Regions from separate parts of the Siminovitchia fortis genome, predicted to be linked through region 1. Evidence: predicted binding sites of a transcription regulator. Region 1 holds the regulator's gene; the other holds the start of a gene.
What was found. Region 1 encodes NrdR, which represses ribonucleotide reductase genes. Its sites were predicted from a motif close to AACACNATATATNGTGTT; they were not measured.
Positions count from the first base shown of each region.

Region 1 (12,139 bases):
TCGAGCCCCTGCCGCCCGGAGCTGGACAATGGAAAAGCGAAGGGCGGCCCGCTTAGGGGCGACAAGCGCTGGCCGCCTTAAACCGCCACATCCTGTGGCGTCGGCGGCACTAGGACATCCTGTCCGTCGCCGAACTTTTAAAAATGTCTCCGATTCGGCCCGCCCAATTTGACGGGAAGGGAAAGGAATTTGATTCTCTCCATCAATCGCCGTGCTTTCATTTTTTCCTCTTCCCCTCTTTGCGTATAGGTCAAATGATGTTCCAAACCGCTGTAATCAAAGTTCGATGTAAAAAAGGTGGGAAGCTGATCGTGCATCCTATATTGCATGATCGAGCCCAAAATTTCATCTCTGGTCCAGCTCGACATCGCTTCTGCACCAATATCATCAAGCATAAGGACATGTGCTTTTTTCACCGTTTCCAGTTTTTCATTCAATGTCTGGTCCCCAAGCGACTGTTTCATTTCCCGAAGAAACTCCGGAACATACACAATCAGCGATGAAATTCCTTTTTCCGCCAATTGGTTGGCGATGGCCCCCAATAAATAGGATTTGCCGACACCAAATTCCCCGTGCAGGTAAAGTCCTTTCATACTGCTTCCTTGTGTGTACTCGGCCGTAAACCGCTCGGCGTATTCAAACGCATCCAGCCTGCCTTCACTGTCCAATGAAAAATCGGCAAAGGAAGCATTCAGAATATCTTTCGGCATGTAGAAGCTTTCGATCAGCTTCCTTGTTTTCCGCCGCTCGTCATCCAGGATTTTTTCAGGGCATGGGCGGTAATGAATGTCAATTCTATTACTTTCAATGACAAGTGAAGGCTCATAGCCCTTCATGATATTCATACATCCGGAAAGGCCGGGGCAATCGTTGCAATTAATCGTCTGGGACTTGTATTCATACAGTTTCATTAAATTGGTCTCAATCATCCGATCAGTGACTGCGTGCTTATTTTCCTCTAAAAAAGCCTGAATATCGGGATTCTCCAGCACTTCCTGCTTTAAATCTTCGTATCTTTTCCGGAATTCAGGTGCCTGGTACAGCCTTTGCATCGTTTTATTGATGCTTTCCACCTTTTTCACCTCCATTTTTTCGATACTTCCTTTGGATAGCTTCCAGCTTGCGCCTTCTTTCTTCCATGTCAGGATCATGTTTTACGGTTGCCGTTTTTGTTTTCACTTCCGGTTGTTCCTGTTCCTGAAGAACGAACCAGTCCGGAAGCTTTTCGGTACGGATAGGCGTTTTGCGCCTTTGACTCCGTTCATTCTTTTCATTTGCCCACGTCTGATATTGCCGATGTTCATTTTTTGCAAGCTCCATGGCGGCTTTTACCGTCTTGATCTTTTTGCGTGCCCAATGTGAAGCAATCTTCTCCATATAATTCTTTGACAGTTTCATATCTGTCTTCAACATGACATAATGGATCAGCACATTCATGACCCCCGGTTCAAGCTGCTGGCCCAGCATGATTTCTTCCACCGCTGTCAAATCGGACATGGCCGGCTGAGCCCCTTCGGACAGATCAATTAAAAGCTGCCGCGGCGAAGTCGTCTCCAAATAAAAAATGAGTTTGCTTTCCTTTGATAAACCTGCACCATCACTCTCCCGGTACATGACGGGCTGCCGGCGATTGACCAGCTGCGGAAGCTGATCGTCATTTTCCATCTGGTACCAGTCACGTGCCGCCTTTCTCAACTCGTCCAAATCAATTTTATCGTCTGGCGTTATACTTGAAAGGACAACTTTTTGCATATCGATTTCGTTAATAGAATATAAGAAAGAAAGTTTGGTAATAGTGTCCTTGACTGCTGAAGTAAAAGCTTTTCTTGGAACCATGGCAGTGGTCAGGCCGGATAGGAGCAGGTCAAAATTAAAGCTATCTGTGGAAATATGTATCGGTTCCGCCTTTTCGCGGTGAATATACCTCATGTCCGGGTCCGGCGAGCTGTGTTCCTGGCCCTCGAAGTTTTTCAGCGCGTGAACGCTCATGGACGTATAGACATCCTGAAAAGAGCGGGTGACATCTGCAAATTCTTCTTTATTAATGGCTGAATCGGAAAAAGCTCTCTTTAATTTAAGAAAATGGGTTTGCCCGAGCTTTTGGTATAAATAAATATTCAGCATGCCGTCGGTAAAGAACTGTTCCGCTGACAGCGGGGGCTGCAGTTCATAAATATAAACCCTGTGACCGTCCGATTCTTTGAGGAATGTCTTCAGCAGCCCCATGCCTTCCAGCTTCAAACGCGCATGGTAAATATCATCCATATTCAAGCCCAGCAACCCCATGAGATGATAATGGTTCCACTCTTCGGACCATAGACGATTTTCTTCAACCATGTAAGCCAGCGTCGTATACAGATTCGTGCAGTTAACTCCCATCAAAGGCTGATACAAGAAGGAGATGACTTTCTTGTCGTGGTCGCAAATATGGCCATTCATCGCTGCATAAAAACTATCTATAGGCTGGACCTCGTTCCAATATTGTTTCAAGCCAAACACACTCTCACTAATCTTTTTTAATTAAATCTTTCAGTTCATCCAAAAATACATTGATATCTTTGAACTGCCTGTATACCGAGGCAAAACGGACATAGGCGACCTCATCGATTTTGGCAAGTTTATCCATCACCATTTCCCCGATTGCTTCCGAATTGACTTCAGATTGTCCCATGTTTCGCAGTTCACTTTCAATCTCGTTGGTGATTGTTTCCAACTGTTCCAATGCAACCGGCCTTTTTTCACAGGCCCGGATTAAACCGCGCAAAATCTTCTCTCTGCTGAACTCTTCGCGGGTCCCCTCTTTTTTGATTACGATCAGGGGCGTCTCTTCCACACGCTCAAAAGTTGTGAAACGATAGGAGCACCGCTCACATTCACGCCTTCTTCTGATTGATCTCCATTCATCTGCCGGCCTAGAATCCACGACACGCGTGCCATTATGCTTGCATGAAGGGCATTTCATCTTCTTCAGCTCCGTTCATGAGTGCTTCTCCTCATTATACAGCAATTGAAGTGGAAAGAAAAAGGAGAAAAACAAACCCGGTAAAATAGCATTTGGAAAAATAATTTTCAAAAAACATCTGTTGATATTTGTTTAAATGGTATACAGTAAATATATCAAAAAAGCTTTTTGGAGGGAAAGACATGAAGGAAAATACAAAAAAAGAAATGATTTCGTGGGCCAAATCGTTCATAGTTGCGATCATCCTCGCGTTTATTTGCAGGCAATTTCTTTTCTCGCCCATCACTGTTTTTGGAGAGTCGATGTCGCCCTCCTTCCTGGATCACGATAAAGTCGTCATCAGTAAAACGTCCAAAATTCAGCGATTTGATGTGATTGTATTCGATGCGCCAGATATTGAGAATGAACATTACATCAAGCGTGTGATCGGACTGCCAGGAGACAGCATTGAAGTGAAAAACGATGTACTTTATATAAATGGAAAGGCGTATAAAGAACCTTATTTAGATGAAAATAAAAGAATCAGTCCAAGCAACAGCCTCACCGAAGACTTTTCTCTGCTTGAGAAAACGGGGAAAAGCAAAGTCCCTGATAATATGCTGTTTGTAATGGGGGACAACCGTTTAAACAGTAAGGACAGCCGCACATTCGGTCTAATTTCATATGACTCAGTGATAGGCGAAGTGAAATTCCGGTTTTATCCCTTGAATGAGATCGGCTTGCCAAAATAGTGTTGAACTATATAACTAAATATAAAAGGGACAGGCCCACCGCGGATCTGTCCCTTCATTTATTTGACATTAACCAGCTTTTGCTTCTTTTTTATCAAGCAATGATGCTACATAGGAGACAAGGTCTACTACGCGGCAGGAGTATCCCCACTCGTTGTCATACCATGCAAGTACTTTCAGTTTAGTTTCGTCCATAACAATGGTTGAAAGGCCGTCGATGATGGCTGAGTTCGGATTAGTATTGAAATCGATAGAAACAAGCGGCTCAGTCGTAAAGGACAAAATGCCTTTTAACGGACCCTTTGCAGCTGTTTCAAACGCTTTATTCACATCCTGGACTGTTACCGGACGTCTAACATCTACAACAAGGTCAACGAGTGACACGTTAGGTGTCGGTACACGCAGTGCCATCCCATGCAATTTACCTTTCAGATGAGGCAATACAAGTGACAATGCTTTTGCCGCCCCTGTTGTTGTAGGAATGATGGATTGGGCGCATGCACGTGCCCGGCGCAAATCTTTATGCGGGTTATCGAGATTCTTTTGGTCGTTTGTATACGCATGGACAGTTGTCATCAGACCGTTTTCAATGCCAAATGCATCGTCAATCACTTTTGCCACAGGTGCCAGGCAGTTTGTTGTACAAGATGCATTGGAAATGATGTCATGCTTATCGATATTCAAATCACCATCGTTAACTCCCATGACGATCGTTACATCTTCGTTTTTACCGGGAGCAGTCAAAACAACTTTTTTCGCTCCTGCCTCAAGATGCATTGCCGCTTTGTCGCGGGAATTGAATACTCCGGTAGCCTCAATGACGATATCGATACCGAGCTCTCCCCAAGGAAGCTCCAAAGGATTTCGGCTGCTTAACAATTTAATCTCTTTTCCATTTACCACCAAAGCGTTTTCTTTAGCTTTTACATCGGCATCAAAAGTGCCGTGGGTTGTATCATATTTGATTAAATGAGCAAGTGTTTCAGCAGGATAGCTTGCATTGACCGCAACAATATTAAAACGGTCTTCCATGATCGCTTTTCTAAAAACCATGCGGCCGATACGGCCAAATCCATTAATTGCTACATTAGCCTTCATAATAACCGGGATCCCCCTATATAGTGTTATACTTAATTTCATATGATCGTAAATAGTATAACATATTTAAGTTAAAAAGAAAGAACAAAATGATGACTTTTACCGTTAAAATAACCAAAAAAGGGAGCGCCCATTCGCTCCCGTTCAAGGTTTCATTTTCCATTTTTCAATCAGCTGGTCCAGCTGCGTTTCAGTTTCTTCAATGCTCCCATTGTTATCGATCACCGCATCGGCCAATTCCACTTTTTCCCGTAAAGGCATTTGGGATGCGATTCTTGATTTCGCCTCTTTCTCTGTAAAAGCATTTCTTTCCATCAACCTTTTTAATTGGGTCTCTTCATTGACAAAGACCACAATTGTTTTTTCAACAAGATGGGTTAATTTGCTTTCATAAAGGAGGGGAATATCAAGAATAACGGTCTGTTTCCCGGATTCAATTGCTTCTTCCTGCCAATCCTTCATTTTTTTCCGGACGGCAGGGTGGACGATGGCATTTAATTTCTTTCGTTCTTCTTCGTTTTGAAAAACAATCGAACCCAGTTTGGCGCGATTAAGCGTTCCGTCTTCCAAAAGGACTCTGCTGCCAAACGCCTCAACAATGTCCATATATGCCCTTTCGCCCGGCTCCACAACTTTTCTTGCTGCAATATCTGCGTCAACAATGGCAAAGCCCCGTTTTTCCAAAAGCTTGGAAACCGTGCTTTTCCCGCTTGCAATTCCTCCTGTTAATCCTACAATAAAAGCCATTTGCCTGCCTCTTTCGTTTACATTTTTAAAAGTCCGATGACTATCAACAGTACACCCGGAAAAAAGGTGAATTTCTGTATGGCGCGCATGTGGGCAAATAATCCGCCAAAAGCGATGCCTGCAGACAAAAACAATCCGCCCATCAAGGCTGACGCTCCGGATAAAATGATCGGGCTGAACCCGAGCATCGCTGCACCGATCCCCACTCCGAAAGCATCAAGAGACAACGCCGCCCCAAGCATGAATGCTTCAACTCCTGTGACCGTTCCCGAAGAATCGAAGTCGGCCCTGGTCGGTTTTTTTAAAATATGGATGACAATTCCAAGCGATTTGATTTCCCATTTAAACTCCAATTTCTCCTGATGGCCCGCCTGTTCCTTTTCAGATCTGATAAACTGAAGAATAACCCAGCCGCCGATTGCAATAAGGATCGCCCCTCCGATTCGGTTGGCGGCTACAGGAGACAGGAACCCTTGGATCAGCTGTCCGAAAAGCATGGCCGTTCCAAGCGATAAAGCGGTACAAAATGCAATAATCATAATCGACTTTAGAGGAATCTTAATTTTCCTCAACCCATACGCCAATCCGGCTCCAAAGCTGTCAAGACTGATGGCAATTGCTAATAATAAAAGCGAAAATATATAGCCCATCTGCAAGCTCCTTCCCCTTCAAATTGCGATAAATTATTATATGAAGGTTGCTTGCTGATGGTTAAAAAGCTGAATTGTTATGAATTTTTTTGGCATGTTGGACAAAAATGCGTCCCGCGCCCTGCGGCTTTCGTTTTTTCCAGGATGGTTCCGCAGTCGATGCACGCTTCACCGTTCCGCCCATAAACTTGAAGCCTTTCCTGGTAGGAACCGCTCAAGCCCATTGAATCCATATAAGTATTGACCGAGCTTCCTCCTGCAGAGATGGAGTCTTCCAACGTCTGTACCATTTCATGGCACAGTTTCCCGATTTCTTTTTCCGTCAATGTTTTGGCTTTCCGTTCCGGATGTATTTTCGCCTTGTATAAAACCTCATCTGCGTAAATATTTCCAAGCCCGGCCACGATGGACTGGTCCAGCAGTACAGCCTTTATAATCCGTTCCGTTTTCTGAAACTCCGATTTGAGATATTCCGGTGAACATAAAGGTGAAAATGGCTCGGGACCAAGCTTCGCCAAAGGCAATTCTTTATTTTCCTCACCTTTTTTAAATAAATGCATCGTCCCGAACTTCCGTACATCCCGGTAACGCATCTCCGTTCCGTCGGAAAACTTGAATGTCACATGTGTATGCTTATCCGCCGGGTCCCCACATTTGTTCACACTGTAATGGCCTTCCATCCTTAAATGTGAAACGAGCGAATAATCATCAAGCATGAAAATCAGAAACTTCCCTTTTCGTTGTAAATCATGGATTGTCTGCCCTGACAAAGCATCATAAAATTGCTCAACTTCAAGAGGTTGCTTGATGATTTTGGGCCAGCCGGATTCAACGCTTTGAATGGTTTTCCCCTGTACCAGCTGAAGCAGCGACCTTCTTACATTCTCAACTTCCGGCAACTCCGGCATCTTCTCACTCCCTGATGTTTAAGCTTTGTTGATTGATTTATTTATAAGTATTCCTTAAAAAAGGGTATGTTCAATGTCTAGCTCCGGTGCCTATCGACTAGCAGACTTCACTCCTTCTCCTACGATAAGTCAACATCGCTCCGCTTTGCTTCGCGTGTTTCCTTTATCTCGTCGAAGTCGCTCCAGTCTGTACGTCGATGGACAGGCACCTCTGCTTTCCTATTTAGCATCATACCATGTCGGCCCGTATGAATAATCGACTTTCAGCGGAACCTTGAGTTCCAGCGCATGTTCCATCACGTCGGGGACCAATTTTTCCAGCTTTTCGATTTCATTTTTAGGGGCCTCAAATATCAATTCGTCGTGCACCTGAAGTAAAAGGCGTGTCTTCAAGCCTTCTTCTTCAAGCTTTTTATACATATCGATCATTGCTTTTTTTATGATATCAGCCGCACTTCCCTGAATCGGGGTGTTCATTGCAGTCCGTTCCGCAAAGCTTCTGATGTTGAAATTCCTGCTGTTAATTTCCGGGATATACCTCCTTCTATGAAGAAGTGTCGATACATAGCCTTTTTGTTTGGCGTCCATCACAATGTCCTTCATATAATTCCGTACACCGGGGAAGCTCTCAAGGTACCGGTCAATGAATGTGCCGGCTTCTTTCCGAGTAATTCCCAGGTTTTGTGAAAGTCCGTAATCGCTGATTCCATAGATGATCCCAAAGTTGACCGCTTTTGCCTGGCGTCTCATATTGGATGTCACTTCATCCTTGCTGACATGAAAAACATCCATCGCCGTTTTTGTGTGGATATCCATATCTTCCCTGAAGGCTTCCATCAGTTTTTCGTCTTCCGCAATATGGGCAAGAACCCTGAGTTCAATCTGCGAATAATCCGCGGCAAATATCACCCAGTCTTCCTGCGAAGGAATAAAGGCCTGGCGGATTTTTCGTCCTTCCTCCAAACGGATGGGGATGTTTTGCAGATTCGGATCCGTCGAACTCAATCTTCCGGTTTGTGTCAATGCCTGGTTAAAGCGGGTGTGGACTTTATCAGAATCCTTATGCACCACTTTAAGCAGACCCTCTATATAGGTTGACTGCAGCTTTCCGAGCTGTCTGTAGTTCAGGATTTCTTGGATAATTTCATGTGCAGGTGCCAGTTTTTCCAAAACATCCGCCGCGGTGGAATACCCTGTCTTTGTTTTCTTGATGACAGGCAGGCCCAGTTTTTCAAATAAAATGACTCCAAGCTGTTTTGGCGAATTGATGTTGAATTTTTCTCCGGCAAGATTATATATTTTTTCTTCTATCTGTGACAGACGTTCCGCCATTTCGGCTTTCATATCCCTCAGCCGTTCGATGTCCACCTTGACGCCTGTGTATTCCATATCCGCCAGGATGAATGACAGTGGAAGCTCCAAGTCATAGAAAAGATCAAGCTGTTCATTTTTATCCAGTTCGTCAAGCAAAGGCTTATATAAAGAGGCAATCCCCAGTGCCTTTCTGGAAAGGTGCTCAGCCAGAATATCTCCTTCGGCCACTTTTTTCTTGGCACCTTTTCCGTAAACCGCTTCGTCCGCTTGCACGTTCGTATAACCGTGGCGCTGCGCGACGCCTGCAAAATCCGTTGTCGATTCAGAAGGGTTAAGCAAATAAGAGACAAGGAGCAGGTCAAAATCAATCCCTTTCAAGTCAATTCCGTGCCTTCTTAAAGAAACAATCGACCGCTTCCCGTCATAAACCTGCTTTTTCTTTGTTTCGTCTTCCGCCCATTTTTTAAAAACTTTCGATTTCAATGCTGTTTCAGCTGGAAGGAAAACATTTCCCTTTTCGCTTGAAAGGCCAAAGCCGGCAATCGCGCCTGTATGGTAATTATCTTCAAGAATCTCCACATATAGAGCCATATGATTGGCAAAAAGCCCTTCTGCTATTGACTCGGCCGTCTGAAATTCAATTGCTTCATTTTCCGGTTGGTCTTCAGTTTCCTCATCGCCGCCTTCAAGCTTTCCGAGAAGGGAATTGAACTCAAGCTCCTGGAAAAGGGATCTCAGTACAGCAAGGTTATAGCCTTCATACATCAAATCGGACATATTGACATCAATAGGTGCTTTCGTTGAAATAGTGGCGAGCTCCTTGCTCATGACAGCCTGGTCTTTAAATTCTTCCAGACGTTCCTTTAATTTGGGACCGCTGACCTTGTCGATAGATCCGAGGAGATTTTCCAAGGTGCCAAATTCCTTCAACAATTTGATGGCCGTTTTTTCGCCGACTCCGGGAACGCCGGGAATATTATCTGACTGGTCTCCCATCAAACCTTTCATATCAATGATCTGTTCCGGTGTGAGACCGTACTTTTCTTTGATATGTTCCGGAGTATAATTTTCGATGTCTGTAATGCCTTTTCTCGTAATCCCCACTGTTATATGGTCGGTCGTCAACTGGGTCAAGTCTTTGTCGCCGGAAATGACTTTTACTTCATAGCCGTCTTTTTCCGCCTCGATTGCAAGGGTGCCGATGATATCGTCCGCCTCGTAATTTTCAAGTTCGTACCGTTTTATTCCATAAGCATCCAGCAGCTCTCTCAGAAATGGAAACTGTTCGGAAAGCTCCGGCGGAGTTTTTTGGCGGCCGCCTTTATATTCTTTGTACGTTTCATGGCGGAACGTCGTCTTCCCGGCATCGAACGCGACCAAAATATGGGTCGGCTTCTCTTCCTCCAACACTTTCATCAGCATCGTAGTGAAGCCGTAGACCGCATTTGTATAAACCCCTTTTTCGTTATGCAGCAGCGGCAAAGCGAAAAAAGCGCGATAGGCAACACTGTTCCCGTCTATGAGCATTAATTTCTTACTATTTTTTCCCAAGCCAAATACCTCCTAAGCAAGCAGAGCGTCCGCCTGTCTGATATTTTTATTCTAGCATGTGTGTTCGGGAATGTGAAAAAAAGAGCGGGTAGAGGAAAGGAGTTTTACTTAAAGATGATCTGTTTATTGAGTTATTTGAAAATTTAAATAGCAACTCTTGTTCCCCTTCGTTAATTCTGATGGATAAGAAGTTGGACTGAATTTGGAGCATTGAAACTGGGTTGAGAACATTGATTCCGAATTGAAAGACTTCCGGACCGAGACAAGAGCGGCACTTCAAATCATCCAGACCGAACAACAGAGCACCCGTGAGGAAATGACCCAACGATTCAAAGAAGTGAAACATACGCTGAGCCATTTGGAGTCAGATATTATATACACCTTTCAAAAAACAGCTGAGCATGAATTAAAGCTTAATCGTATTAAAAATTTATGATGCCTCACTCCTGGACAAACTCGTTCGAAAATAAAGAATAAGATTATACCCGATTCAAATGGGTATCCTTAAATTCTGTGGGGTACTTTAATCCATAGCCGAACATCCTATCCATACCTATATGGGATACCCATATTAAACCGATTGCCAAGGTTGTTGAACTGACAAATAATAGGCCAAAGAATATAACAATCATTGCTACCGTATATGTATGGAATACATTATATATGATTGCACCGATTTTATTATTGATTAAATATCCAAACATTGAAAGATCCGGTGCAAATAAAAGTACAATAAACAATATCCAACTGAATTGGTTATATCCATAAATCCATAGACTTAAGGCTAATACCACGAGCCCTTCCACATGTAAAAGCGCCTTATTCAATTTTCATCCCTCCAGGAAATCACTTGACCCCATTTTCAAACTAAAATGCCGGGTACTCTTGCCCCGGCACTTCGATCATTTCGTATACCCCATTAGCAATCTTGCATATGGAGAATCAGCCGGCAGTACGATAACTGTATCTTCGCCGATTGTCTTTTTATAGGACTCCAGGGTTCTGTAAAGCTGATAGAATTCCCGGTCTTTCGAAAAAGCTTCGTTGTAGATTTTAGCGGCTTCCCCTTCTCCTTCAGAGCGGATCACTTCCGCATCAGCCTGCGCTTTGGAGAGCATTTCCCTTACTTTCCGATCAGTTTCTGCGGTTATCTCGTTTTTCTTCGCGTCCCCTCTTGACAAATATTCCTGGGCTGTTGATTCACGTTCGGAAATCATCCGGGTATAGACTGAATTTTCGTTCTCATTTGGAAGGTCTGTGCGTTTCATTCGAACGTCTGTAACAACGACACCGTATTCGTCTTTTGACAGCAGCTCATTGACTTTTTCTGTAACCCTGTCGTTCAGGCTTCCACGGGAGGATTTTTCATCATTAATAATTTCATCATAGTTCAATTGGCCAAGTTCCGTCCGGACAACCGAATAAATGAATTCTTCCATTCTCGATTCGGCGTTTTCCACCGTACGCGCATTGGCAATCATCTTTTTCGGGTCAACGATTTTCCATAGCGCATAATTATCTATGATCATCCTTTTCTTGTCTTTCGTATTGATCTCCGCCTTTGACACATCATAAGTCATTTGATATTTGGGAAGAGTTGATACACTTTGAATAAACGGCACCTTCATGGCAAGCCCCGGTTCCGTCTTGATTCGCACAACCTCGCCAAACTGGCGGATAACCTTATACTCCCCTTCTTTCACTACAAACAGACTGGAAAACAAAATCAGCAGAAGGGCAATCAATATGATCAGGAATAGGCCAAATCTTGTATATTTGCGCCATTCGACTTCAGCAGCCTTGCGCGAACCGAAATCAATTATTTTTTTGTCCATGCTGCTCATCCCCCTCCGTCTTCTCCGCCTGTTGCGGCTCTTCTTTTTCCATTGGCCGGATTGGGAAGTATTTCAACGTATTTCCGTCATCGTTCATGATGTAAATCTCTGTTTCCGGAAGAACCTGCTCCAGCGTCTCAATCGTCAAACGCTCCCTTGTTACCTCGGGGCTGCTTTTATATTCTTTATAAAGCTTATTAAAAACAGCTATGTCTCCGCGTGCGGTTTCCAGCCTTGCGGCTTTTTCCCCTTTCGCTTTTGACATAATGGCGGCTTTTTCCCCTTCAGCCTCATTCATTTTCTGGTTCTGATATTTTCTTGCTTCGTTTATTTTCGTGTTCAT
Region 1 covers NZ_VEKZ01000055.1:14,413-26,551, forward strand. Annotated here, with positions in the region: gene FS666_RS19885 (hypothetical protein) at 1-81, shown strand, start outside; gene dnaI (primosomal protein DnaI) at 138-1,073, opposite strand; gene FS666_RS15215 (replication initiation and membrane attachment family protein) at 1,057-2,490, opposite strand; gene nrdR (transcriptional regulator NrdR) at 2,507-2,962, opposite strand; gene lepB (signal peptidase I) at 3,145-3,693, shown strand; gene FS666_RS15230 (glyceraldehyde-3-phosphate dehydrogenase) at 3,763-4,791, opposite strand; gene coaE (dephospho-CoA kinase) at 4,936-5,538, opposite strand; gene ytaF (sporulation membrane protein YtaF) at 5,556-6,188, opposite strand; gene mutM (DNA-formamidopyrimidine glycosylase) at 6,266-7,096, opposite strand; gene polA (DNA polymerase I) at 7,316-9,937, opposite strand; gene FS666_RS15255 (DUF4260 domain-containing protein) at 10,441-10,788, opposite strand; gene hflC (protease modulator HflC) at 10,864-11,796, opposite strand; gene hflK (FtsH protease activity modulator HflK) at 11,777-12,139, opposite strand, start outside.

Region 2 (12,139 bases), on a different contig from region 1:
ATACAAGCTTCCTTGGGGCAGGGGTATACGATCACTATATCCCGGTAATTGTAGACCATGTAATATCCCGGTCGGAATTTTATACAGCCTATACTCCGTACCAGCCGGAAATTTCTCAGGGTGAACTGCAGGCTATCTTTGAATTCCAGACAATGATTTGTGAACTTACCGGAATGGACGTGGCCAATTCGTCGATGTACGACGGCGGCACTGCTCTTGCCGAAGCGGCGATGCTGAGCGCCGGGCATACAAGACGCAAAAAAGTGCTTGTATCGCAAACCGTGCATCCCGAATCCCGGGAAGTATTGAAAACTTATGCTAAGGGTCAGCATATCGACGTGGTTGAAATCCCGTACAAGGATGGCTTGACAGACATGGAAGCCTTGAAGTCCGAACTCGACAAAGACGTTGCTGCTGTCGTTGTCCAATATCCGAATTTTTTTGGTCTCATTGAGCCATTGAAGGACATTGAACCGCTTGTACATGATGTAAAAGCGCAATTCGTCGTATCCAGCAATCCTCTGGCGCTCGGCATTCTTGCCTCTCCGGGAAGCCTTGGCGCAGATATTGTCATAGGTGATGCCCAGCCATTTGGGATACCGGCAGCATTTGGCGGACCGCATTGCGGATATTTTGCCGTATCGAAAAAATTGATGAGAAAAGTACCGGGAAGACTGGTGGGACAAACAGTGGACGAGGAAGGAAAAAGAGGTTTTGTTTTGACGCTGCAGGCACGGGAGCAGCACATCCGCAGAGACAAAGCCACTTCCAATATTTGCTCGAACCAGGCGCTGAATGCGTTGGCCGCATCTGTGGCGATGACCGCATTAGGAAAAAAAGGCGTCAAAGAGATGTCCGCCCAAAATATTCAGAAAACGCATTATGCGAAAGAAGCTTTCAGGAAAAAAGGATTTGATCTTCCTCTGGATGGGTACCACTTCAACGAATTCGTTGTGAAGCTTAACAAACCGGTCCATGAGGTGAATGAAAGTCTTCTTGAAAAAGGCATCATCGGCGGTTATGATCTTGGGCGCGATTATCCGGAGCTTGAAAACCATATGCTTATTGCAGTAACAGAGCTGCGGACAAAAGAAGAGATCGATCAATTTATTACAGAATTGGGGGATCATCAATGAGTGAAGTGGTTATGCCGTTAATATTTGAAAAATCCACACCCGGGCGTATAGGGTACAGTCTGCCCGGCCTCGACGTTCCTGAAGCCGATATTGAGCAATGCATCCCATCAGGATATTTGAGGGAAGAGGAGCCTGATTTGCCCGAGGTTTCCGAATTGGATATCATGAGGCATTATACCGAGCTGTCGACCCATAATCATGGAATTGACTCAGGATTTTATCCGCTCGGTTCATGTACGATGAAATACAATCCAAAGATCAATGAAGCTGTCGCCCGCTTTCCGGGCTTTGCCCACATACACCCACTTCAGCCTGAGTCATCTGTACAGGGTGCTTTGGAACTGATGTATGATTTGCAGGAACATTTGAAAGAAATTACAGGTATGGACGAAGTCACTCTGCAAACCGCTGCAGGAGCCCATGGTGAGTGGACCGGCCTCATGATGATCAGGGCTTTCCATGAAGCGAACGGTGATACGGACAGGACAAAGGTCATCGTACCGGATTCCGCCCACGGAACCAATCCGGCATCGGCCACTGTCGCAGGGCTTGAAACCATAACGGTCCGCTCCGGAGAAGACGGACTCGTCGACTTGGAGCATCTTAAGTCGCTTGTCGGGCCGGATACGGCTGCATTGATGCTGACGAATCCAAATACCCTCGGATTGTTTGAGGAACAAATTCTCGAAATGGCAGAAATCGTCCATGGAGCCGGGGGCAAGCTTTATTATGACGGTGCCAATCTGAATGCGGTCATGTCAAAAGCCCGTCCCGGCGACATGGGCTTTGATGTTGTCCATTTGAACCTTCATAAAACTTTCACCGGTCCGCATGGGGGCGGCGGGCCCGGATCAGGCCCGGTCGGCGTGAAAAAAGATTTGATTCCATTTCTTCCAAAGCCGGTCATCACGAAAAAAGATGATCAGTTTATCATCGACTATGACAGGCCGAACGCCATCGGAAGGGTAAAGCCGTATTACGGAAACTTTGGCATTAATGTGAGGGCTTATACCTACATTCGTTCAATGGGTCCCGACGGGCTTAAAGCCGTAACGGAATATGCCGTTTTGAATGCGAACTATATGATGAGAAAACTTGCTCCATATTACGATTTGCCGTATGACACGCACTGTAAGCATGAATTTGTGCTAAGCGGATCCCGCCAGAAAAAACTTGGGGTCAGAACATTGGACATCGCCAAGCGCCTGCTTGATTTCGGCTACCATCCGCCAACCATTTATTTCCCGCTCAATGTGGAAGAGTGCATGATGTTCGAGCCGACCGAGACGGAATCGAAAGAAACGCTTGACGGATTTATCGATGCGATGATCCAAATTGCCAAGGAAGCCGAAGAAAATCCTGGAATTGTCCAGGAAGCACCCCACAGTACAATCGTTAAAAGAATGGATGAAACACAGGCGGCCAGAAAGCCGGTTCTGCGTTATAGTAAAGAATAAAGAGAACAGCCTCTTCATGATCGAAGAGGCTGTTTCCAGTTTTCTTTTTATTTGCTCTTTATTTTTCCGGTCCATTGTTTAAATCCGCCCTGCAAATGATAGAGCTGGCGGTAACCTTTCCTGTACAGCTGCTGGGCAGCCCTGCCGCTTCGCAACCCGCTTTGGCAATATAAATAAACAGGTTTATCTTTCCTGATCTCTTTCATTCTCATTTTTAATTGAGACATGGGGATATTGCGCGCGCCAAGTATATGCCCTCCCTCATATTCTTTTTGCTCCCGGACATCAATCAACTGCGCTTTTCTATATCCGGCTCGGAAGTCATCTTGGTTCAGCGTCTTTAAAATTTTTTTCTGCTGAAAATAATTATACAAGGAAAATACAATAACAGCCCCCAAAATAATAAGCAGTGTATAAAGCAATGACAATGTAAAAGCCCCTTTCTAGTATATACCCTAATTCTATTATATTCGGCACAGTACAATGAATCAAAGGTTTTCTCCGTACTTTCCCCTTGGAAAAATGAAGGCCGGAAGCGTCCATACGGGATGTATAATCCGGTTAATCTGTCAATTAAAGAAAAAGTCTAAAATTGTTGAAAAAAATCGGTTTATGGAAGAATTTCCTGCAATCGCTTTGTTTTGCTTTCAAATCCTCGCATTTGGAGATTTGACAAATCGTTATCAATTATTTCTGAAAACACAACATATAGTATAGTTATTTTAAATAAAAATCAATATATTGTGTTTAAGGATTGATTTTCGGGATATAAATATGGTAACTTATCAATGACAGATACATACAAACAGTAAACATTCTTCAAATCGTTTTTATAAAGGAGTTGGCAAAATGTCTGTTGCATTTACGAAAAAACCGAGCTTAAACATAGAGAGGCTCAATGAGGACATCCAATTATTCAAACATGTACATCCGATTACACCCGACATGAAACTCACCCAAAAAGGCGTTTCACGGCTTGTCATGATTGACCGATATGCATATAAGGATACGGAAAAAATCACTCTGTCTGTCGGTGACTTCGTCGTTTTGACCATAAAAGAAGATCCCAAATTTCCGGCAAGAGGGCTCGGATTCATCAAATCAATCGACTGGGAAGAAAAAAATGCAGCTGTTATCGTCGAAGAAGAATTCCTTACTGCGCTGGAAGACGAGAAAGAGAGGGAAACAGGAGTCATTGTCCGCCCGCTCGACATCATTGAGAAGCCGCTAGAAGTCTTTTATGAGCAGATTGCCAAAAGAAATGCAACAGGCCTTGCTTCAGTTGAAAAAACGGAAGAGAAGAGACAGGAATGGTTTCAGAAGTTCTATGAAGAGCTTGTCAATTTGAATTTTGTTCCGGCCGGCAGGGTGCTCTATGGAGCCGGTGCAGGAACCGACGTCACTTATTTTAACTGCTATGTTATGCCTTTTGTGGCGGATTCACGCGAAGGCATCTCTGAGCACAGAAAACAAGTGATGGAAATTATGAGCCGCGGCGGAGGCGTCGGTACGAACGGTTCCACTTTACGGCCGCGCAATACACTTGCACGGGGCGTCAATGGTAAGTCATCAGGCTCCGTATCCTGGCTCGACGATATTGCAAAGCTTACGCATCTGGTCGAACAGGGCGGATCCCGCCGCGGAGCCCAAATGATCATGCTCGCGTCCTGGCATCCGGATATCGTGGAATTCATCATTTCCAAAATGCAGAATCCAAGAATTTTGCGCTTTTTAATCGAGAATACAAACGATCCAATCATCAAAAAGCATGCAAAGGATAAACTGAAATTTACTCCGTTGACGCAGGCGGAAGAAGCAATGTACCAGGGAGTGCTTAATTACCGGACAATGCCGGGATATGGCGGATTCAGCGAAGAAATATTCCGCAACGCAGAAGAGAAGCTGAAGGAAGGCGGCACATACTCCGTCCATAATCCTGAATTTTTAACTGGAGCCAATATTTCTGTCTGCATTACAAAGGAATTCATGGACGCTGTTGAAAATGACGGCGAGTACGAGCTTTGCTTCCCTGATGTTGAAAATTACAGCGAAGAAGAAATGAAGGCGTATAATGAGAAATGGCATGAAGTCGGCGATGTGCGCGAATGGAAAAAGCTTGGCTACAAAGTCAGGACTTATAGAAAGATCAAAGCGAAAGAGCTTTGGAATCTCATCAATATTTGCGCGACCTATTCTGCTGAGCCCGGAATATTCTTTATTGACAATGCCAATGAAATGACAAATGCGAGAAGCTACGGCCAAAAAGTTGTGGCAACTAACCCATGCGGCGAACAGCCGCTGGCCCCATATTCCGTATGTAATCTTGCAGCCGTCAACCTGGCCCGGATGGCCGACCGTGAAAATAAGACAGTCGACTTTGAACGATTAAAGCAAACGGTCAAGGTAGGCGTCCGGATGCAGGATAATGTCATAGATGCAACGCCGTATTTTCTCGAAGAAAATAAAAAGCAGGCACTTGGAGAGCGCCGTGTCGGCCTTGGTGTCATGGGATTGGCGGATCTGCTTATTTACTGCGAGAAAGAATACGGTTCGCAGGAAGGCAATGAGCTTGTTGACAAAGTGTTTGAAGTGATCGCTACAACTGCCTATCGCGAATCGGTGGAACTCGCAAAAGAAAAGGGAAGTTTCCCGTTTTTAAATGGGAAAAACGAGGATGAAACAGCGAAACTTCGTGAAGCATTCACCCAAACCGGCTACATGAAGGGCATGCCGGAAGATATCCATGAAGCAATCAAGAAACACGGAATCCGGAATTCACATCTGTTGACAGTGGCGCCAACGGGTTCCACAGGAACGATGATCGGGTGTTCAACAGGCCTTGAGCCATATTTCTCCTTCACTTATTACAGAAGCGGAAGGCTCGGAAAATTTATCGAAGTCAAGGCTGATATTGTACAGGATTACCTGAAGGAGCATCCAGAGGCGGAAGAGGACCGCCTGCCGCATTGGTTTGTAACAGCAATGGAACTGTCTCCTGAAGCCCACGCTGATGTACAGTGTGTCATCCAGAGATGGATTGACAGCTCCATCTCAAAAACGGTCAATGCGCCGAAAGGATACTCAGTGGAACAAGTGGAAGCAGTATACGAACGTTTGTACAAAGGCGGGGCAAAAGGCGGTACGGTCTATGTAGACGGCAGCCGGGATTCACAGGTCCTTACATTAAAAGCAGAAGAAAATACTTTAGAAGAAGAAAAAGACGAGAAACAGGCTGACCGTCCTGTCGTCCTGGTCGATACAATCCAGGACCTCAGGTCCACCAGCGTCACAATCGGTTCTGAGTTAGGAAATACATGCCCTGTCTGCCGAAAAGGACAAGTTAAAGAAATCGGCGGATGCAATACATGTGATAATTGCAATGCACAGTTGAAATGCGGGATTTAAATATAACATGGAAAAGCTGGCCGATAAACGGCCGGCTTTTTTCTGCTTTAAGCGTTCTTAATATATGCCCTTCCTTAATATCAATATAGAGACAACACGAGGAAGGGCGGCACAAAAAATGGAAATTGACGGCGTATTCTCCGGCGGGGGAATCAAAGGGGTCGCTTTGATCGGGGCATATGAAGTGTTGGAGGAGAGGGGCTTTACCTTTAAAAGGTTGGCCGGAACGAGTGCAGGGGCCATCATCGCATCTTTGATTGCTGCCGGGTATACCAGCAAAGAGATGGCGGACATGATGAAGGAAATGGAGATGGATGATTTCCTGGACCAGAGGAAAACGTTTTTGCCATTTCATCTGGCGAGATGGCTGTTGCTCTATTTCAGAATGGGTTTGTATCGTGGAGATCTGCTGGAGGAATGGCTCGGCAAGATGTTGGCAAAGAAAGGGATTTATACGTTTAAAGACTTGCCGCCTGAAACACTGAAAGTCATTGCCAGCGATTTGTCAACAGGGAGGATGCTTGTTCTGCCGGATGACCTGGAGCAGTACGGCATACCGAAGGAAAATTATCCGGTCGCGCGTGCCATCCGGATGAGCTGCAGCATCCCGTATTTTTTTGAACCGGTCAAACTGCGCTCGCTCAGCGGTACCAATATCATCGTGGATGGGGGGATATTGAGCAATTTTCCAATCTGGCTTTTTCAAAAGGAAAATCAGAAGCAATTGAGGCCTGTTATTGGCATTAAATTGAGCCACCGTATGGAACAGCAGCCAAAACGAACGATTAATAATGGCCTGCAGCTATTTGAAGCATTGTTTCATACGATGAAAGATGCTCATGACGCAAAATATATTTCGAGAAAACATGAACAAAATATTATTTTTATTCCAACAGAAGAAACATTTGCTGCGGAATTTACTATAAACGAGGAAAAAAAAGAAGCCCTTTTGAGAAAAGGGCGGGCAAGGGCTGAGCAGTTCTTAAAATCATGGACATATTAGTATCCCACTTGGCAGACAGATTAAAATATGGCTCTGTCTTTTTTCTTGCTTTTCTTTCCCTCTATTACAGTCAAGTGGGCAGTCGACCGTCTGCGAAGCGGTCGATTTCGAAAATGGTTGCTTGTTTGCGATGCGGACTTTCGTTTTTTCGCCCGCATTTTGGATTGTTTCGCTGCTCTCGCAAACGCATTTTTCTCTCTGCCGCTTTGGGATCTATTTGTCCAAATCCGGTAGATGATAAATACGAAAGCAACAGCCGCTCCCATAAATAAGATCTGTTTAAATAAACCAACAGGGTTATTTATTAAGTAGGAGCCAAGTCCAATTGCAGCAAAAATGAAAATTCCGCTTATGATCCAATTCCGTGCTTTCAAGAGCGCCACCTCCTCGGGAATAGTGGATATCTTTCCCAAAAAGAACATCCTTTATACATAATCAGTTTTGAGATTTAAATGAAATGATCCTCACTTTCCTTTTCCACCAGAAACTATGTTTTAAACGGGGGAAGAGCGTCTTCATTCGCCTGAGCGGCTGTTTGCCGCTTTTGTTTGATAATTGTACCCTGGACGTCAATCACCCAGGGTTAAATGAACGTATTTATAGTATGTCTTTCATTGAAAATTCGAATCTCCGTAAAGCCTCTGAGTAAGTATCTAACTATATTTTACTAAATAAATGTAAATATAACCAGACAAAAAAGCTTTATGAAACAAATTAGACATAAAGGACATGCTATGGATGAGGTGGTTATCATGGAAGAAAAAAATTATTATGCGGTTCCGCTTATTACGATGGCAGTGGTCACAGGGTTTATTGCAGGGGTCTTTGGAAGTCTGTTAGGATACACAGTATATTACTTGAATTTTACTGAGATTACTCCTGGAGTCATTCTTGCTCCCTGGAACGGCGGTTGGAAGGACGGCTGGGCAGGAATACTGCTGGCCGCTTTATTATATGGACTTGTTTCCATCTTGGCAGCGCTTCTTTATTATGGGACGTTAAGAAAAAGAAAATCATTTTGGTGGGGTGCTGCTTACGGGGTTATATTGTTCCTGTTTGTTTTTCTTGTCCTGTATCCGTTGTTTCCCGGAACGAAGTCATTATTAAAATATGATATCAATTCAATATTGACCGGACTATGCGCTTATGTTTTATATGGGGTTTTTATCGGGTATTCAATATCCTACGAATACGAGGAATTTATTTATTTAAAGCAGCTGAAGCTGAAACAATGACGAGGTTTATTCATGTTTTTTCCATTCTTTTATGTTAAACTGTTTATGCCAGAATAATCCTATTTTTTCTAGCCTTCAGAAGCCCTGTTTCAAAGGGAAAGAGCTTATATTCAGGGAGAGAATAATAATGAATAAAATTGAAAAAATACGTCGGTATTTCGCTGAACTCGACATTGACGGACTTTTAATCTCAAGCCCGTATAATCGCAGGTACGCAACAAATTTTACGGGCACGGCGGGAGCTGCCCTGATTACAAGTGATGCCGCGTATTTCATTACCGATTTCAGGTATACCAGACAGGCGGAAACCCAGGCCAAAGGATATGAGGTGATCCGGCACAGCGGGTCAATCATTGAGGAAATAGCTGAAAAAGCGGAAAAGCACGGAATTGAAAAGCTTGGTTTTGAACAGGATTATGTGACTTATTCTGAATGGATGAAGTTTGAGGAAGGTCTGCAGGCTGAATTGGTGCCGGTGTCTGACCTGATCGAAGAACTGCGCATGGTAAAGACGGAAAGCGAAATTGCTGTTATCAAAGAAGCGGCGGATATTGCGGATGCGGCTTTTAAGCATATTCTTGACTATATCAAGCCGGGAACCCGTGAAATTGAAATCGCCAACGAACTTGAATTTTTCATGAGGAAATGCGGGGCAACCTCTTCGTCTTTTGATATCATTGTTGCTTCCGGTTCAAGATCCGCGCTGCCCCATGGAGTGGCAAGTGAAAAGGTGATCGAATCGGGTGATTTTGTCACTTTGGATTACGGCGCGCTGCATAAAGGGTATGTATCAGATATTACCCGGACAGTGGCTGTCGGAGAGCCTTCCGAACGGCTCAAAGAGATTTATCAAATCGTTCTTGAGGCACAAATGGAAGCGGTGGAGAAAATAAAACCGGACATGACGGGCGTTGAAGCGGATGCGATTGCAAGGGACTTGATTTCCGAACATGGCTATGGAGAGTACTTTGGCCACTCTTTGGGCCATGGAATCGGCCTTGAGGTTCATGAAGGGCCGGGACTGTCCCCCCGGTCGGAGACGAAGCTGGTACCGGGCATGACGGTAACTGTCGAGCCGGGTATCTATCTGCCCGATTTGGGCGGGGTCCGGATTGAGGATGACATTTTGATCACCGATTCCGGCAGCGAGAGGCTGACACACTCAACAAAAGAATTGCTTATTTTATAATTTGCATTGGGAGGCAGTAAGATGATTTCGGTAAATGATTTTAAAACAGGATTGACAATTGAGGTTGACGGCGGGATATGGAGGGTCCTTGAGTTCCAGCATGTCAAGCCGGGAAAAGGAGCTGCATTTGTCCGCTCCAAGCTGCGGAATCTCCGTACAGGGGCCATCGCTGAAAAGACATTCCGTGCGGGAGAGAAAGTGAATAAAGCGCAAATTGACAATAAAAAGATGCAATATTTATATTCAAGCGGAGACCAGTATGTCTTTATGGATCAGCAGACATATGAACAAATCGAGCTTCCCGCCTCGCAGATTGAACATGAATTGAACTTTTTGCTGGAAAACATGGAAGTCCATATCATCATGTTCAACGGTGAAACACTTGGGATCGAATTGCCAAATACGGTAAACCTTAAGGTAACCGCAACGGAACCGGGAATCAAAGGGGATACCGCTTCTGGAGGCTCCAAGCCGGCTACGATGGAAACCGGGCTTGTTGTCCAGGTGCCTTTCTTTGTAAACGAAGGGGACACATTGGTCATCAATACTTCCGATGGTTCCTATGTTTCAAGGGCATAATCGCATTAGCTCCAGCCGCGGGTCATCCCGCGGTTTTTGATGGTTTTAAAGAGGTGGGAATAAGCTTGGACGGAATTTTAAAAAAACAGAAGATCCCTTATATCTGTACGCCCTTAACCGGGAAGAACAAAGAGGAAATCATGGATGAGATTGATCTGGTTTTGCCTGAAAAACCGGATATGCTCGAATGGAGAGCGGATTTTTTACATAAATTGGATGACCTTCCGTACGTCTTCTCCGTTCTCGAAGGAATCGCCGAAAAAAGCGATTTGCCGCTTCTTTTTACCATCCGTTCGATTCATGAGGGCGGCCAGCAGATTTCTTTGTCGGAAGAGCAGAAAATGAAGCTGATCAGTGAAGTTTGCAAAAATGATGCCATCAGCTTGGTTGATTATGAGGTTTCCAGTGATTCTGCCAATATAAAGGAATTGAGACGGGTTTCACAAAAACATGGTAAACAACTGATTCTGTCTTATCATAATTTTAATTGTACTCCTTCTGAAGAAGAAATAATGAAGAAGCTGTTCCTTGCCGAATTTTATGGTGCGGATATTGCCAAGGCCGCCGTCATGCCCAAAACGGAAGGTGATGTTTTGAGGCTGCTTCAGCTTACGAACAATGCCGGCAAGGCATTGGATATACCCCTGATTACGATGTCTATGGGGAGCCTTGGCGCTATCAGCAGGATCATTGGCTGGTCGTACGGTTCCATTCTTACATTCGGCTCGGGAGTGAAGGAATCGGCTCCCGGCCAAATTCCGGTCAGGAGGCTTAGGCAATTGATTGCCATGTTGAAGGAAGATATGGCTGCAGAATAGGGCGTGTCTAAAACATCAGGCGAAAGAAAGTGCTTTTGTTTTCTTTCGCCTGATGTTGTTTTTTAATCTTGTAAAATTAGGGCTCGTTTTAGTCGGAGGTTGAATTTGAATATATGTCAACTATTTTCTCCGCAACTTCTTCCGGTGATAGATTGTCTGTCAATATGTGGAAATGATGATTATTGTACAAAAGCTTTCGCTCCGAATATAATTCCTTTATCTCGTTTAAATCGCGCCCCTGCAAAACCGGACGGGTTTCAACAAGCTGTTCAAAGCGGTTTTTCCAGGCTTCCCAGGATATATCCAAAAAGATGACAACAGTATTTGCCAGGCATGTTTTCCTTGTCTCTTCGTTTATAAATGCCCCCCCTCCGAGAGAGATCACTTGCCCCTTCCCGCTTGTTTTTAATTCAATGATATTTTTTTCATATGTACGAAAGGCTTTTTCACCATGCTTCTTAAAAATCTCTGTCGCTGTCATTCCAAATTTTTTTTCGATCTCCTGGTCGATATCTATAAAACTCCGGTTCAATTTTTTTGCGGCAAGTTCACCCGCCGTCGTTTTTCCTGCCCCCATAAATCCGATCAGAACAACACTTTTTTTATCAGAATCTTTTCCCATGAAAATGTGCACCTGCTTTTCATTAAACTTAATACTACTATATCACGTTAAGTGAGAGATACGCTTGATCAATTTTTATAAGAGGATGTTCAAAAGTCACCAAATGATAAGCTGCGAATCTCTTCGTTGGCTTGTTTCTCCGCTACTCATGTATTTAAAAGCATACATTCCGCTGCTCGAAACTGCGCCGCCTCGACCTTCTTGCTTCTAATTTGGCAACTTTTGAACACGCACTATAAAGGGTTCCCCCGGCGTTTCTTTGCCATCCGTAAAAGCGGCTGGTCATAATTGAAGCCTGGCCGAATACATATTAGGTAGAAAAGAAGTGTGGGAGAGGGTCGCATTGGAAAATATCATTCGCATCCTGCCAACTGAGATCTCCAAACTAATCAATGTCCTGCCCGATGAAACGAAAGATGGGATAGAAGAGATCCGTCTCCGGGTCAACCGGCAGGTGGAAGTGACTGCAAGGGAAGTGACAAGCTGCCTGCCTTATCTGTTTACACAAAGCGATGCGGAGCAGCTGATCAGCAATTTGGCCGGCCACTCTTTTTATACGTTGGATGAAGAATTGAGAAGAGGCTATATCACGATTGAAGGCGGACACCGGATCGGGCTTGCCGGAAAAGCCATATTGGAAGAAGGCAGGGTAAAGGCCCTGAGGCATTTGGCTTCTTTTAATATAAGGGTCGCCA
Region 2 covers NZ_VEKZ01000001.1:98,428-110,566, reverse strand. Annotated here, with positions in the region: gene gcvPA (aminomethyl-transferring glycine dehydrogenase subunit GcvPA) at 1-1,136, shown strand, start outside; gene gcvPB (aminomethyl-transferring glycine dehydrogenase subunit GcvPB) at 1,133-2,593, shown strand; gene FS666_RS00590 (rhodanese-like domain-containing protein) at 2,641-3,021, opposite strand; gene FS666_RS00585 (vitamin B12-dependent ribonucleotide reductase) at 3,443-5,998, shown strand; gene FS666_RS00580 (patatin-like phospholipase family protein) at 6,117-7,001, shown strand; gene FS666_RS00575 (SA1362 family protein) at 7,022-7,375, opposite strand; gene FS666_RS00570 (YqhR family membrane protein) at 7,754-8,236, shown strand; gene FS666_RS00565 (M24 family metallopeptidase) at 8,364-9,425, shown strand; gene efp (elongation factor P) at 9,447-10,004, shown strand; gene aroD (type I 3-dehydroquinate dehydratase) at 10,070-10,822, shown strand; gene FS666_RS00550 (shikimate kinase) at 10,911-11,444, opposite strand; gene spoIIIAA (stage III sporulation protein AA) at 11,788-12,139, shown strand, end outside.
Region 2: the regulator NrdR is predicted to act here: its motif matches at 3,324-3,341, upstream of FS666_RS00585 (vitamin B12-dependent ribonucleotide reductase).